Linked DNA regions of Bacillus pumilus. The protein of the gene in region 1 interacts with the protein of each later gene in a pairwise test. Links are inferred from orthologs where the notes say so. Each region holds a gene or a part of one and is shown in the gene's direction. Other genes may lie near its edges. The genes, in order: ileS and rbsB.

Region 1 (9,853 bases):
AAGCTGCAATGATCAGCTATTCTTCTCACACCGGCGTGATCAAGGAAAAACAGGACGTATGATGTCTTTTGTCGGGTTTAAGGAGGCATAAGAGCAATTGAATGTACGAGAGAATCTCAGACAAATAAATGAACAAATAAACGAAGCATGTAAAAGAGCCGGCCGGAACCCAGACGATATATCAGTCGTCGCTGTCACAAAATATGTCTCAATTGAACGAGCACAAGAAGCCAAAGAAGCAGGAATTTTGCATTTTGGTGAAAATCGTGACCAAGGGTTACTTGAAAAGCAAGCGGCTATAACCGATGAAAGCATTAGCTGGCACTTCATCGGCAGTTTACAAACACGAAAAGTAAAATCTGTCATTCAGAGCATTGACTACTTACATTCGCTCGACAGGATCTCTCTTGCGAATGAAATTGAAAAAAGAGCGGATCACACGGTTCGCTGTTTTGTACAGGTGAACACATCGCTGGAGGAGTCAAAACATGGCTTACAAAATGAAGATGTGATCCCATTTGTCAAGCAGCTCGCTGATTTCAAACACATTGAAATTGCTGGACTGATGACGATGGCTCCATTTACAGACGATCACACTGTGATACGAAACTGCTTTAAAACATTAAAAAACCTTCAAGAAGAAGTAAAACATCTTAACCAAGTAAATGCACCTTGTCAGCATTTATCGATGGGCATGTCAAATGATTTTGAAATCGCAATTGAAGAAGGTGCGACATTCGTTCGGATTGGCTCTTCACTTGTTGGAAATGAAACAGGAGGTGCGTGACATGAGCATAAAAAATAAGTTTAAAAGCTTTTTCACTCTCGACGATGAAGAGTATGAGTACGAATATATTGATGAAGAAAGAGAACCAGTCCAAGAAGAAAAAGGAACAAAGGACAAAGCGGCATTTCAAGAGCGTCCGCAGACAGGAAAACAAAATGTCGTCAGCTTGCAAAGCGTGCAGAAATCCTCTAAAGTGGTGTTAAGTGAGCCGCGTGTTTATGCAGAAGCGCAGGAGATTGCAGACCATATTAAAAACAGACGTGCAGTCGTCGTCAATTTGCAGCGCATTCAGCACGATCAAGCAAAGCGAATCATCGACTTCTTAAGCGGCACTGTATATGCAATCGGTGGAGATATCCAGCGTATTGGCTCGAATATATTCCTCTGTACACCTGATAATGTAGATGTATCTGGCACAATATCAGAACTTTTGACAGAGGAAGAACCTCAGAGGTGGTAAATCATAGTGATTCTAAATTTCATTTTTAGTATTTTAGGAACGGTATTAACGATTTACTCATTCGCGATTATTATTTACATCTTTATGTCATGGGTGCCATCTGCAAGAGAAACAGCAATTGGCCGTTTTTTGACAAATATTTGCGAACCGTATTTAGAACCATTTCGTAAAATTATTCCGCCAATCGGCATGATCGACATCTCGCCGATTGTGGCATTGCTTGTGATTCGCTTTGCTTCAGAATATGGATTGAGAGGTCTTTATCAAATGATTGCAGGAATCATGTAAACAGGCTGCCGGGCTTGGCACTGCCAGGCTCTTTTACATAAGAGAGGAACAAAATGAGCGATATCTATCAGCATTTTAGAAAAGACGAACAGCCATTTGTCGACCAAGTGTTAGGCTGGAAAAAAATCGCACTCGACCAGTATCGTTTGAAATTGACAGACTTTCTTGATCCGCGTGAGCAGTTTATTACCCAGTCCGTCATCCAGCATGCTGATGAGCTTGGGATCATGTTTTTTGGCGGGTATGAAGGAGCGGAGCGTAAAAGAGCTCTTATTTATCCTGAATATTTACAACCGGCTACTCAGGATGCTGAGCTGTCTTATTTTCAGGTGAACTATGCGAAAAAGTTTATTTCGTTAGAACACCCGAAGCTCCTTGGTTCACTGATTGGGACAGGCTTGAAGCGTCAAAAATTTGGAGATTTGTTATTTTCAGAGGAAGATGTGCAGTTTATTTGTACGAGTGATGTCGCCGATTTTGTTCGGGCGCAGCTGACGCATGTCGGTAGAGCCTCCGTTTCATTAGAGGAAATCACGCAGGCAGATTTAAAGCCGGTTAAGAGCAAGACTGACATCAAAGAAGATACGATTTCTTCACTGCGGCTTGATGCGGTATGTGCTGCAATCAGCCGTCAGTCTCGGCAAAAAGCACAGCTTTTGGTCAAAAATGGGCTTGTCAAAGTTAACTGGAAAGTCACTGAGGACCCTTCCTTTACAATCGGCGAAGGCGATCAGCTCTCTGTTAGGGGATTTGGCCGCTTTAGCCTCAAAACGATTGATGGGAAGACCAAAAAAGATAAATTTAAAGTAACATTTGAGCTTCTGACATAACGAACTTGAATCTGGAGGTGGCGAGGTTGCCATTAACACCTAATGATATTCATAATAAAACGTTCACAAAAAGCTTTCGCGGCTATGACGAAGATGAAGTAAACGAGTTTTTAAGCCAAGTACGTAAAGATTACGAAATCGTGCTTCGCAAAAAGAATGAACTCGAAGAAAAAGTAAACGAGCTTGACGAAAGATTAGGTCATTTTGCAACAATTGAAGAGACATTAAACAAATCAATTCTTGTGGCGCAGGAAGCAGCAGAAGACGTCAAACGTCATTCTGATAAAGAAGCGAAATTGATCATTCGTGAAGCGGAGAAAAATGCCGATCGTATTATTAACGAAGCGCTATCTAAATCAAGAAAGATTGCGATGGAAATCGAAGAGCTGAAGAAGCAGTCGAAGGTCTTTAGAACTCGCTTCCAAATGCTCATCGAAGCTCAGCTTGATCTTCTAAAAAATGACGATTGGGATCATTTACTGGAATATGAAGTTGACGCTGTCTTTGACGAAAAAGAATAAGCGCATCATCTTGACATGACGTGTACAAGTTGCATATAATACCATCATAAATTAACAAGAGATAAACGTTTGAAAGGGACACTCGCAGTTGTCATATGCGTAATAAAGCGAATCAGGGATGGTGGAAGCCTGACATTACGAGACGCTGCAATGAGATCACCCCTTTAGTTCCTTTTCTGAAATGACCAGTAAGAAAAGGCGTCTGATCACGTTACGATTTTAGAGTGGATAAGCGGCTGTGTCATAGCGCTTGTCTAAAAGGGTGGTACCGCGAGACAAGCCTTCTCGTCCCTTATGGGATGAGAGGGCTTTTTTTATTGTTTTTTAATCAGAATTTGCATATGGAGGAATGGGTATGAACTACAAAGACACCTTATTAATGCCGAAAACAGAATTCCCAATGAGAGGGAACTTGCCGAACAAAGAGCCTGAAATCCAAGAGGAGTGGGCAGAAAAAGACATCTATCAAATGGTTTTAGAGCGTACAAAAGGACGCCCGACCTTTATTTTGCATGATGGACCTCCATATGCGAATGGTGACATTCATATGGGGCACGCACTCAATAAAATCCTAAAAGATTTTATTGTCCGTTTTAAATCAATGAATGGATTCCATGCACCGTACGTACCGGGCTGGGATACACACGGCTTACCAATTGAAACAGCGCTCACTAAAAATAAAAAAGTCAAACGTAAAGAAATGTCGACAGCTGAATTCCGCAAACTATGCGAGGAGTATGCTTGGAAGCAAATCGAAGGTCAGCGCAATCAATTTAAGCGATTAGGCGTCAGAGCGGACTGGGACAATCCATATGTCACGTTAAAGCCTGAGTATGAAGCGCAACAAATTCTTGTCTTCGGTGAAATGGCGAAGAGAGGCTATATTTACAAAGGACTAAAACCTGTTAACTGGTCTCCTTCAAGTGAGTCAGCTCTTGCTGAAGCGGAAATTGAATATAAAGACAAACGTTCACCATCCATTTACGTTTCATTTAAAGTGAAAGATGGAAAAGGCGTACTTGAAAATGGCGAACAATTCATCATCTGGACAACAACACCTTGGACACTTCCTGCAAACCTTGGCATTTGTGTTCATCCAAACCTAGAGTACAGCGTTCTTCAAGTAGGTGCTGAGCGATATGTTGTCGCATCTGAGCTTGTTGAACAAGTGGCAAAAACGCTTGGCTTTGAAGAGTATGAAGTCGTGAAAACATTAAAAGGAAAAGAATTAGATAACGTCGTTGCAGAGCATCCGATCTATGGTAGAGATTCACTTGTGATGCTTGGTGACCACGTGACAACGGATGCAGGTACAGGCTGTGTTCATACAGCACCAGGTCACGGGGAAGATGACTTTATTGTCAGCATGAAGTACGGTCTTGACGTACTATGTCCAGTAGACGAAAAAGGTGTCATGACAGAAGAAGCGCCTGGTTTTGAAGGACTATTCTACGAAGATGCCAATAAAGCCATCACAGAACAGCTTGAAGCAAAAGGCGCGCTGAAAAAGCTCGACTTTATCACGCACTCTTACCCGCATGACTGGAGAACGAAAAAACCAACGATTTATCGTGCAACCGCTCAGTGGTTTGCATCGATTAAAGACTTTAGAGAAGCGCTACTAGACAATATTAAAGAAACGAAATGGGTGCCAGCATGGGGCGAGACACGCCTATTCAATATGGTGCGTGACAGAGGTGACTGGTGCATTTCAAGACAGCGTGTTTGGGGCGTTCCAATTCCGGTCTTTTATGCCGAAAATGGTGAGCCAATCATCACAGATGAAACAATACAGCACGTCTCTCAATTATTTAGAGAACATGGCTCGAATATTTGGTTTGAAAAAGAAGCGAAAGAGCTCTTGCCAGAAGGCTTTACACATCCAGGCAGCCCGAACGGAGAATTCACAAAAGAGCAGGACATCATGGATGTATGGTTTGATTCTGGTTCTTCTCACCAAGCTGTTTTAGAAGAAAGAGATGACCTTGTTCGTCCGGCAGACCTTTACCTTGAAGGCTCTGACCAATATCGCGGCTGGTTTAACTCTTCCTTATCAACAGCAGTTGCTGTCACTGGAAAAGCACCTTATAAAGGTGTTCTCAGCCACGGCTTTACGCTTGATAAAGAAGGACGCAAGATGAGTAAATCATTAGGCAATACGATTGACCCAACGAAGGTAGCGAAGCAACTTGGGGCGGAGATTCTGAGACTTTGGGTATCTTCTGTTAACTATCAAGCCGATCACCCGGTGTCTGATGATATCTTAAAACAAGTAGCGGAGGTCTATCGTAAAATCCGTAACACCTTCCGCTTCCTGCATGGTAACCTCTTTGACTTTGAGCCAGCAGTCCATGCAGTACCTGTAGAAGAGCTTCGTGAAGTGGATCAATATATCTTAATCAAATTAAACAAATTGATTGATAAAGTGAAAAAAGCATATGACGACTACGAATTTGCTGTCGTGTATCATGCGATTCACAATTTCTGTACGATTGAGTTAAGCTCTTTCTATCTCGATTTTGCAAAGGATGTCGTGTACATTGAGCATGCAGACCATCCGGACCGCCGCAGCATGCAGACGGTCTTCTACGAAACATTAATGGCATTAGTGAAGCTGACTGCACCAATTCTTCCGCATACAGCAGATGAATTATGGAGCCACTTAAGCTTTGTTGAAGAGCCAAGTGTTCAGTTAACAGATATGCCAGAAGGTGTGGCTGTTTCTCAAGCGGAAGCGACAGAAGCGAAGTTTGACCGCTTTATGGAAGTGCGTGACGATGTGCTAAAAGCGCTCGAAATTGCGCGTAACGAGAAAGTCATCGGACGTTCTCTTGAAGCAAGTGTGACCCTTTATGCGACAGAAGAAGTGAAAAACCTTCTTGCATCCATTAAAGAAGATGTGAAGCAGCTCTTTATCATCTCTGAATTAACGGTAGAAGATGAGCAAAATGCTGACACATCAGCACCTGAATACACTTCAGGAAGAATTTTGGTTCAAAAAGCAGAAGGAGAACTATGCGAACGTTCTCGTATTATTTCAAAAGATGTTGGTGCAAATCCGAAATACCCAACATTGTCACTTAAAAATGCTGAAATCGTGGAAAAATATTACCAGAATTAACAGTGTGATATGACCAACTGGCGCCCCGCCATATGCGGGGTGTTTTCTTTTTTGCGGAAATGACAGCGTTTAGAACGAAAGGAAAAATCTTATGGCTTTAAAGTGATCAGGCGGGGTAACAATATGATTATCACGACAGGGCAGGAGTTGAAATAGCGACATGAATGGCGATCTAGAGACGATTTACACGGAACTCCTTCAAATGAAAGAAGAGCTGCAAGCTAAACTGTTTGAATACGCATCATTTCGTTCACCCGCTGAGCATGTCTCAATGAGCGAGGTCCAAACGGCCACGCTTCTTTATCACATCAAAGAAGAGCTGCAAGATGTGTCTCTCGCTATTGCAAAAATTGAGCAAGGAACCTATGGTATATGTGAGGCGACAGGTGATGTCATTCCGCTTGAACAAATGAGTATTCTTCCTACCGCCCGCACGGCTGACGACTTTTTATATCATAAGCAATACGAGAAAAAAGCATTCACTCCTTATCCTCATGAATCAGATGATTCTCATTTTGAAGCCTTCCATATGTAGGGAGGTTTTTGTCTGTCAACTAAAGTTTCTTTACTCCTTCCTGTTTTCTTGATAAAATGCATAAAGATCAAAGTATGAAGATGGAGGAACGTGTGTGTTCTATTACATAATCGCATTCGTGATGATTTGTTTAGATCAATTAACAAAATGGCTCATTGTCAAAAATATGATGCCCGGAGATTCTTATCCAGTGATTGATGGTTTCTTTTATATCACGTCTCACCGAAATTCAGGCGCCGCATGGGGAATTCTCCAAGGACAAATGTGGTTTTTCTATGTGATCACACTCGTTGTTATTGCAGGAATTGTTTATTATTTGCAAAAGCATGGACAAAAGGACAAGCTGCTTGGAGTTGCGCTGGCCTTAATGCTTGGCGGAGCGATTGGGAATTTTATCGACCGCGTTTTCCGTCAGGAAGTGGTAGATTTTGCTCATTTCGTCTTTGGGAATTATCACTACCCAATCTTTAATATTGCAGATTCTTCTCTATGTGTAGGAGTTATTCTGCTCTTTATTCAAATGCTTTTAGATGGAAAGAAAACGAAGGAGTCAACTACATGAATCAAGTAAATATTGCCGTTTCAGAAGAACAAACGAGTGAACGGCTTGATAAATTTCTAAGCACGACAGAACCAGAATGGTCAAGAACCCAGGTCCAGCAGTGGGTAAAGGATGGGCTGATCGAAGTAAACGGGAAACAAGTGAAAGCCAATTACAAAGTACAAGCTGGAGATCAGATTAAAGTCGAGATTCCAGAACCAGAAGTACTAGATGTAGAAGCAGAACCAATGGATCTTGATATTTATTATGAGGATGCAGATGTGCTAGTGGTGAATAAACCACGAGGAATGGTCGTTCATCCAGCACCAGGTCACGTGTCAGGAACACTTGTAAATGGCCTGATGGCACATTGCACGGACTTATCAGGGATTAATGGTGTGATGCGTCCTGGAATTGTCCATCGTATTGATAAAGACACATCTGGGCTGTTAATGGTCGCAAAAAACGATATGGCGCATGAATCACTCGTCAATCAGCTTGTGGCTAAAACTGTCACAAGAAAATATACGGCCGTTGTCCATGGTATTATCCAGCATGATACAGGCACAATTGATGCCCCAATTGGCAGAGACAAAAAAGACCGCCAAAGCATGACGGTCACAAAAGAAAGTGCAAAACAAGCCGTCACTCACTTTGATGTGATTGAACGCTTTCAGGATTTCACGGTGGTGGAGTGCCGACTTGAGACAGGAAGAACACACCAGATTCGTGTTCATATGAAATATATCGGATATCCGCTTGCAGGAGATCCGAAATATGGACCGAGAAAGACAGTCGATTTCAATGGTCAGCTGCTGCATGCAGGTGTTTTAGGATTTGATCATCCTAGAACAGGAGAATATATCGAGTTCACAGCACCGATTCCTGCTGATATGCAAGCTTTTATCGATTCATTAAGAAATAACGATTGACAGGCCGTTCTTTTTTTGAAATAATAAACGAAGAAATGAAGATTCTTTAAAACAGTCCAGAGAGGCTGAGAAGGATAACGGATCAATTTGTGCACGTGTATGCACAAATGAACGCCCCTCTCTGCCCTTTGCAGAAGGGGCTTTTTATTTGTCAAAAAGAGGTGTAAAAGATGGAACAAAAAGCAGTCATTCTTGATGAACAAGCGATCAGACGAGCGCTTACCCGAATTGCACATGAAATGATTGAGCGCAACAAAGGGATGAAAGATGTCATCCTTGCGGGGATCAAGACTAGAGGTATTCATCTTGCAAAGCGCCTTGCAGAGCGCATCGAGCAAATTGAAGGAAATCCAGTCATAGTGGGTGAACTTGATATTACGCTATACCGTGATGACCTGACAAAAAAGACAGAGAACCAAGACCCGCTTGTGAAGGGTGCAGACATTCCAGCTGACATTAATGACAAAACACTGATTGTCGTTGACGATGTCCTGTTTACAGGCAGAACCGTCAGAGCAGCCATGGATGCCCTTGTGGATGTAGGAAGACCATCTTCCATTCAGCTTGCTGTTCTCGTCGACCGGGGACACCGGGAGCTACCGATTCGAGCGGATTATATCGGGAAGAACATTCCGACATCAAAAGCAGAGACAGTTATGGTTCAACTGAATGAAGTAGATCAAAACGACCTTGTCGCTATATATGAAAAATAACCTTTTTAAATGCATTCCAGAGAGTTTGCAAAGAGGGCAATAACAGAGATACCGAGCACGGCAAACATGACGTGTACGGTTTTTCTAGGCCTCTTTGCGCATACTCGCAAAGAGGCTTTTTTAATGAAAAAGGACACATCTAGGAGGAAAATCATGAGTCAGCAAAAAGCCAATTTAGGCATTCGAGATATCCCAAAACCGTTCACATGGCTGTCACTTAGCCTTCAGCATTTGTTTGCCATGTTTGGTGCAACCATTCTAGTACCAAAAATCATCGATATGAGTCCAGCGGTCGCGCTCATCTCAAGTGGTGTTGGAACCATAGTTTACTTAATCATCACAAGAGGCCAAATTCCAGCGTATCTTGGATCGTCCTTTGCCTTTATCGCCCCCATACTGAATGTCAAAGCAACAGGCGGCCCTGGAGCCGCCATGGTGGGTGCCTTCATGGCGGGTGTCGCTTATGCACTCATTGCACTATTTATTAAATGGCTCGGCACAGGCTGGCTGATGAAACTTCTACCGCCGGTCGTCGTAGGGCCGGTCATTATGGTCATCGGACTCGGACTCGCTGGAACAGCTGTCAACATGGCGATGTATGCTGATCCGAATGCAACCGAGCTTGTTTACAGCCTGAAGCACCTAATGGTCGCCGGCTTCACACTGGCTGTCACGATTATCAGCATGATTTTCCTAAGAGGATTCCTTAGCTTGATCCCAGTATTAATCGGCATTATCAGCGGCTATCTCTTTGCCTTATCACAAGGCATTGTGAACTTCCAGCCGGTCATTGATGCAAAATGGTTTGCTGTACCAGACTTCGTTGTACCATTTGTGGACTACACACCAGCTGTGACTTTAAGCATTCTCACCGTAATGGTGCCGGTTGCCTTTGTGACAATGTCTGAGCACATCGGCCACCAAGTGGTGTTAAGTAAAGTTGTAGGGCAAGATTTCATTAAAAAACCTGGTCTTCACCGCTCCATTTTAGGAGACAGTGCGGCGACAATTTTCGCTTCACTCATTGGCGGACCGCCGACAACAACGTATGGAGAGAATATCGGCGTCCTTGCCATCACAAGAGTGTTCAGTATCTTCGTCATCGGCGGAGCAGCAGTATTTGCA
Region 2 (7,023 bases), 1.9 Mb from region 1 along the record:
AAATGCCGGTGAAACAGTGTTAGGCGAATCATTTAAAACCGTCCCAGGCGGAAAAGGCGCCAATCAAGCAGTCGCCAGTGCCAGACTCGGTGCTGATGTATACATGGTCGGCCGAGTCGGTGATGACGCTTATGGTCAAGATATTCTCAGCAATCTACAAGATCAAGGGGTCCGCACCTCATATATGAAACCGGTTACCGAAATGGAAAGCGGCACGGCTCATATCATTTTAGCAGAAGGTGATAACAGCATTGTCGTGGTCAAAGGGGCAAATGACGAGGTCACTCCTGACTATGTGAGAGAAGCACTTTCTACAATAGATGATATTGGAATAGTGCTCATTCAGCAGGAAATACCTGAAGAAACGGTCGAAGCTGTCTGCGCCATTTGCAGTGAAAAAGAAATCCCTGTGATTTTAAACCCTGCACCTGCCCGCAAAGTATCGCAGCAAGTTTTAGACCAGGCTGCCTATATTACACCGAATGAGCACGAGGCTGTTCTCATGTTTAATGGACTCCCAATTGAAGACGCCTTGCGTCAATACCCTAACAAATTACTGATTACAGAAGGGAAAAATGGGGTTCGATATTTTGACGGATTGAAAGAAGTGCTCGTCCCAGGCTTTCCAGTCGAAGCAGTTGATACAACAGGAGCAGGCGATACCTTTAACGGAGCCTTGGCTGTCGCCTTAACAGAAGGCAAATCTCTCTATGACGCACTTGCATTCGCTAACCTTGCAGCATCAATGTCTGTCACCAAGTTCGGTGCACAAGGCGGCATGCCAACAAGAGAAGAACTGGAGAGAAAAAAATGAAAAAAAACGGCATCTTAAACAGTCATATCGCCAAGGTACTTGCTGACCTTGGTCATACAGATAGAATCGTCATCGCAGACTGCGGCCTGCCGATTCCAGAAGGTCCAGTCAAAATCGACCTGGCACTATCAATCGGCACACCGTCCTTTCAGGAGGTCACCTCCCTCCTTCTTCAAGAAATGGCGGTTGAACACATTACTGTAGCTAGTGAAATCAAAGAAGCCAATGAGCGAGATCATCTATTTTTAAAGAAAGCGTTCTCACAGCCATTACATGATGTAGACCACGAGACGTTCAAAGACATGACCAAACAGGCAAAAGCAGTCATTCGCACGGGTGAAGCCACCCCATACGCAAACTGCATTCTTCATGCCGGTGTCATCTTTTAAAAGGAGGAGCCAGATATGAACATTGAGATGCATAACATCCATAAGGCCTTTGGAAAAAACACCGTTCTTTCCGGGGTCTCCTTTGACCTCGTCACAGGTGAAGTTCACGCGCTCATGGGTGAAAATGGCGCAGGAAAATCAACTTTAATGAACCTGCTCACAGGTCTTTATTCATTAGACCAGGGAACGATTCAAATCGACGAGAAAGAAACCGCTTTCAAAAATCCGAAGGAAGCGGAACAACACGGTATCGCCTTTATTCATCAAGAGCTCAACATATGGCCAGATATGACCGTCTTGGAAAACCTATTCATCGGGAAAGAAATCTATACGAAATTTGGATTGCTAGACATAAAGAAAATGAAGGTTCTTGCCCAAAGCCAGCTGGACCGATTGTCTGTGAACCTCTCGCTTGATCAAGAGGCAGGCAGCTGCTCTGTTGGACAAAAACAGATGATTGAGATTGCAAAGGCATTAATGACGGAAGCGAAGGTCATCATCATGGATGAGCCAACAGCAGCTCTTACAGACCGTGAAATTGAAAAGCTCTTTCAGGTCATTGAATCTCTCAAAAAGGAAGGCGTATCCATCGTCTATATTTCTCACCGTATGGAGGAAATTTTTGCGATCTGTGACCGGATTACCATCATGCGCGATGGGAAAACGGTCGATACGAAAGCCATACCTGAAACAAATTTCCATGAGGTCGTCAAAAAAATGGTCGGCCGCGAATTAACAGATCGATACCCTGAGAGAACGCCTTCTTTAGGAGATACTATCCTTGAGGTGAAGCAAGCGACAAGAAAAGGACAATTTCAAGATATCAATTTCTCCGTTAAAGCTGGAGAAATCGTCGGTGTTGCAGGCTTAATGGGCGCTGGCAGGACCGAAATGATGCGGTCACTGTTTGGTCTTGATCCTCTTGATCAAGGGGAAATCTGGGTTCATGGGAAAAAGGCTATCATTAAAAAACCAAGTGATGCCGTCAAGCTCGGCATCGGCTTTATCACAGAGGATCGCAAAGATGAAGGACTCATGCTGGATGCATCCATTCGAGAAAACATTGGTCTGCCAAACTTAGAAAGCTTCTCTCCAAAGGGACTGATCGATAAGAAAAACGAACAAGATTTTGTTGACCTGCTCATCAAAAGATTGACGATTAAAACGGCTTCCTCTGAAATCTCGGCTCGAAGTCTCTCTGGTGGAAATCAGCAAAAAGTCGTCATCGCCAAATGGATCGGCATCCAGCCGAAGGTCTTGATTTTAGATGAACCGACAAGAGGTGTCGACGTCGGAGCGAAACGAGAAATCTACCAGTTAATGAATGAACTGACTGATCGAGGTGTTGCCATTTTAATGGTCTCCTCTGAGCTCCCAGAAGTTCTAGGGATGAGCGATCGAGTGCTTGTCATTCATGAAGGAACCATCAGCGGAGAATTAAATAAAGCAGACGCAACACAAGAACGAATTATGACACTAGCTACAGGAGGGAAGTAACATGAAACCACTTACTTCAAATGGACGATTTGACAACATCATGCAAAAGCTTGGGCCATTCTTAGGACTCATCATCCTTGTCGCCATTGTTTCTATTTTAAACCCAGCCTTTTTAGAACCATTAAACATCCTAAACTTACTGAGACAAATCTCCATTAATGCCCTCATTGCCTTTGGAATGACGTTTGTTATTTTAACCGGAGGAATTGATTTGTCTGTCGGTGCCATTTTAGCACTTTCTAGTGCACTGACTGCCGGATTTATCGTGTCTGGTATGGACCCGATTTTAGCTATTATCGTTGGCTGTATCATCGGCGCTATTCTTGGGATGGTCAACGGTCTTTTAATCACAAAAGGAAAAATGGCTCCTTTTATCGCAACACTTGCCACGATGACGATTTTCAGAGGGTTAACACTTGTTTATACAGACGGCAACCCGATTACAGGACTCGGTTCTAATTATGCCTTTCAGTTATTTGGCCGCGGGTATTTCTTAGGCATTCCTGTTCCAGCGATCACGATGCTTCTCACCTTTATCGTGCTCTGGGTGCTGCTTCATAAAACGCCTTTCGGCAGAAGAACATATGCAATCGGTGGGAATGAAAAAGCTGCGCTCATTTCAGGAATCAAAGTACCGCGCGTAAAAATTATGATCTATTCATTAGCAGGGTTCATGTCTGCTCTAGCAGGTGCGATCTTAACATCTCGTCTAAACTCAGCCCAGCCAACAGCTGGTACGTCCTATGAGCTTGATGCAATTGCTGCCGTTGTACTTGGCGGGACAAGCCTTTCCGGCGGAAGAGGGCGAATTGTCGGCACACTGATCGGGGTGCTTATCATCGGTGTCCTGAACAACGGTATGAACTTACTTGGTGTATCATCATTCTATCAATCTGTTGTGAAAGGGATTGTCATCTTGATTGCAGTCCTACTAGACAGAAAGAAATCTGCTTAAGGAGGCAGCTGCTATGAAAAAATATCTCATTCTCATTCTGACTCTCTCATTGTTCATGCTTTCTGCCTGCTCGCTAGAACCGCCAGAGTGGGCCAAATCAACAAAAGATGGGAAGAAAAAAGACATCAAAATCGGTCTCTCGATCTCGACCTTAAACAATCCATTCTTCGTTTCTCTTAAAAACGGGGTGACGAAAGAAGCGAAAAAGCTTGGCATCGAAGTCGTCATTGCAGATGCTCAAAATGATTCAGCAAAACAAACAAGTGACGTAGAAGATTTAATTCAGCAAGGGGTCGACGCATTACTTATCAACCCAGCTGATTCGTCTGCTATATCGACTGCTGTTGAATCAGCGAATGCTTCTGATATTCCTGTCATCACATTAGACCGCTCAGCTGAAAGCGGAAAAGTAGAAGCACTTGTTGCCTCAGATAACGTCAAAGGCGGCGAAATGGCAGCTAACTTTATTATCGACAAGGTTGGTAAAGGAGCAAAAGTCGCTGAATTAGAAGGTGTACCAGGCGCTTCCGCTACACGTGAGCGCGGAAAAGGATTCCATCAAATAGCAGATAAAGATCTAAAAGTGACTGCAAAACAAGCAGCTGACTTCGACCGAACAAAAGGATTGAACGTCATGGAAAACCTCCTTCAAGGAAACCCTGACATCAAAGCCGTTTTTGCCCACAATGATGAAATGGCACTTGGCGCTCTAGAAGCGATTCAAAGTTCTGGGAAAGACATTCTTGTCGTTGGCTTTGACGGAAACGAAGATGCACTCAGCTCGATCAAAGCAGGAAAACTATCTGCAACAGTTGCGCAGCAGCCAGAGCTGATCGGAAAACTAGCAGTCGGTGCTGCAAGCGACGTCTTAAAAGGGAAAAAGGTAGAAAAGAACATCGCAGCTCCACTGAAACTAGAACAGAAAAAATAAACACAAAACCCCCGACTTCCCTCGGGGGTACAGATGGTTGACAAAGGGCTTTAGTCCTTTGTCTTCTTTTCATTTCATTCTGGTCTTTTCAACACAAATGACGTCCCTAAATGGGCGTAATCATTTCCCGCTAAACGTGCGACTGGCTTTAATTCATGAGTCGAAACATATCCTTTTTCTGCATCATATACAGCCTCATCTAAATGCGCACACACAACCCGGCCAATGATATGATCGACTGTGATCTCCCCTTCATCATTTTGAAAGGTAAGATGCTTTTCAAGCTGACACTCAAAGCGAATACGCGCTTCCTGAATGCCCGGCACTGACACGACATGACTCTTTACTTGATGAAGACCGGTTCGATCCAGCTCACTCTCATCCTGTGGCAGCGTAGCAGCTGTTTCATTAATATCTTCTATTATCGCTTCATCACTCACATGGACCACAAATTCTCCTCTGTCAATCATATGCTGCGCTGTGTCTTTCATCTGACCTTCGCGTCGTCCGATAGAAACTGCGAGGAGCGGCGGGTGTCCGCTGATGACATTAAAGAAACTAAATGGTGCGGCATTGACAACATCGTCTTTAGACAGACTTGTAATAAACGCAATCGGTCGTGGAACAATAGAGCCCGATAATAATTTATATGCTTCTTTTCTTGATAGCTGATCCATTTGCAACGTAATCAATTCAGACACGCCTCCTTTTGGTGTATCGACATCATACCATACCTCTTTTTCTATGCCTCTGATTCAGGCTCGGTGCGATGCAGGATATGGTGGACAAGATGAAATAAAGCAGGATTATGATTTTCTCGTCTATAGGAAATCGTCCATTCTGCCAGAAGCTGTTCACCTTCAATGGACCGATACACAACATCTAGATTAAATAAACGCCGGGCTGATTTCGGAATGACCGCAATGCCGATACCAGCTGTGACAAGGCCAATCACCATTTGATATTCAGCCGCTTCCTGCACAATATTCGGAGAAAACCCGTACTTTTCACATAGCAGGACAAAGTGTTGATAAAGGGACGGCCATGATTCCTGTGATAAAGAAATAATCGGTTCATGACGAATATCTTCGATCGTGACCGCCTCTTTTTTCGCCAGCGGATGATTTTTCGGAATCGCAAAAATACATTCACTTTGCTTCATCAAACGGCTGACCAGTTCTTCATGAGGAGATGTAGGATGTAAAAAACCGATATCAATCTCCCCATTTAAAAGCGCTTCTAACTGCTGCGGAACAGAAAGCTGCTCCAGTTCAATACTGACAGAGGGATACAGCTCTCTGAATTCGCGTACAACTGGCGGCAGAATATCATACGTCGCTGTTCCAACAAACCCTATGATGATTCTTCCCAGCTCTCCTCTTGCTGTATGCCGGGCATGATCAACGGCTTTATCAAGCTGATGCAGCACACCCCGCACCTCATGTAAAAAGACCTTTCCAGCAGCTGTTAGCTCCACCACTCGCTTCGACCGGTGAAACAAAGGAAACCCCAATTCTTCTTCAAATTGCTTAATTTGCTGACTAAGTGGAGGCTGTGTCATATTCAACCGTGCGGCTGCTCTGCCAAAATGCAGCTCCTCCGCTACTGTGACAAAGTATTGCAAATGTCTCAGTTCCATCCTTTCACCCCTCGCACACTTATTCGTGAAACATATTAAAACCACGTTAAACAGATATTGGAAATTTTCCATTTTGAAATGTATAGTAAATCATATCATGAAAATATATTTTCATAAAAAATTTTACTTGCCGAAAGGAGTGCGGGGTAAATGAATTCTCAAGCACAACCCCTAACAAGACGAGGAGCAGAATTGATTGTTGATACGCTGATTGCTCAAGGTGTGACCCATGTTTTTGCAATTCCAGGTGCAAAAATTGACGCCGTATTTGATGTATTAAAAGACAGAGGTCCAGAGCTTGTCCTATGCAGACACGAACAAAATGCCGCCTTTATGGCAGCTGCTGTCGGCCGCTTAACCGGCAAACCAGGTGTTTGTCTCGTCACATCAGGTCCTGGCGCATCTAATTTAGCAACAGGTCTATTAACAGCCAATACAGAAGGTGATCCTGTTGTCGCAATCGCTGGAAACGTCATTCGTGCGGATCGGCTGAAACGAACACATCAATCACTCGACAATGCGGCATTATTCAAACCAGTCACAAAATACAGTGTTGAAGTACAAGACGTTCATAATATACCCGAAGCCTTAACAAATGCTTTTCGCGCGGCACAAAAGGGGCAGGCTGGTGCAGCATTTATCAGCTTTCCACAAGATGTCGTGACAGAACACACCACACAAATACCAGTGTCTGCTCACCCTTCTCCAGAACTAGGTCCTGCACCGGATGCTCTCATCAGCTCGGCTATCGCCAAAATTCAAAATGCACACTTACCTGTTGCCATTGTGGGAATGAAA

What was found.
Region 2: the proteins of ileS (region 1) and rbsB interact in binary tests that used the Escherichia coli proteins (3 or more experiments, as listed by UniProt). The link is inferred for Bacillus pumilus from one-to-one orthologs.

What each region holds. Positions count from the first base shown.
Region 1 is NZ_LT906438.1:1,495,801-1,505,653, forward strand. Bases 2,900-6,207 are described here. They hold ileS (isoleucine--tRNA ligase), read left to right. Parts: upstream 2,900-3,241; coding sequence 3,242-6,007; downstream 6,008-6,207. Other genes in these bases: CKW02_RS07570 (TraR/DksA family transcriptional regulator), read left to right, coding at 6,168-6,207. In the rest of the region: peptidoglycan editing factor PgeF, read left to right, coding at 1-91; CKW02_RS07540 (YggS family pyridoxal phosphate-dependent enzyme), read left to right, coding at 98-787; cell division protein SepF, read left to right, coding at 789-1,247; CKW02_RS07550 (YggT family protein), read left to right, coding at 1,254-1,535; CKW02_RS07555 (YlmH family RNA-binding protein), read left to right, coding at 1,589-2,365; CKW02_RS07560 (DivIVA domain-containing protein), read left to right, coding at 2,392-2,886; more of CKW02_RS07570, read left to right, coding at 6,208-6,542; lspA (signal peptidase II), read left to right, coding at 6,637-7,104; CKW02_RS07580 (RluA family pseudouridine synthase), read left to right, coding at 7,101-8,015; bifunctional pyr operon transcriptional regulator/uracil phosphoribosyltransferase PyrR, read left to right, coding at 8,186-8,728; CKW02_RS07590 (solute carrier family 23 protein), read left to right, coding at 8,882-9,853. UniProt on the Escherichia coli protein: Catalyzes the attachment of isoleucine to tRNA(Ile). As IleRS can inadvertently accommodate and process structurally similar amino acids such as valine, to avoid such errors it has two additional distinct tRNA(Ile)-dependent editing activities.
Region 2 is NZ_LT906438.1:3,388,221-3,395,243, forward strand. What follows is about bases 2,801-5,627. They hold rbsB (ribose ABC transporter substrate-binding protein RbsB), read left to right. Parts: upstream 2,801-3,668; coding sequence 3,669-4,586; downstream 4,587-5,627. Other genes in these bases: rbsC (ribose ABC transporter permease RbsC), read left to right, coding at 2,801-3,655; CKW02_RS17720 (flavin reductase family protein), read right to left, coding at 4,661-5,263; alsR (acetoin biosynthesis transcriptional regulator AlsR), read right to left, coding at 5,329-5,627. Also shown: rbsK (ribokinase), read left to right, coding at 1-814; rbsD (D-ribose pyranase), read left to right, coding at 811-1,203; CKW02_RS17705 (sugar ABC transporter ATP-binding protein), read left to right, coding at 1,219-2,700; more of rbsC, read left to right, coding at 2,702-2,800; more of alsR, read right to left, coding at 5,628-6,225; acetolactate synthase AlsS, read left to right, coding at 6,376-7,023. UniProt on the Escherichia coli protein: Part of the ABC transporter complex RbsABC involved in ribose import. Binds ribose. Also serves as the primary chemoreceptor for chemotaxis.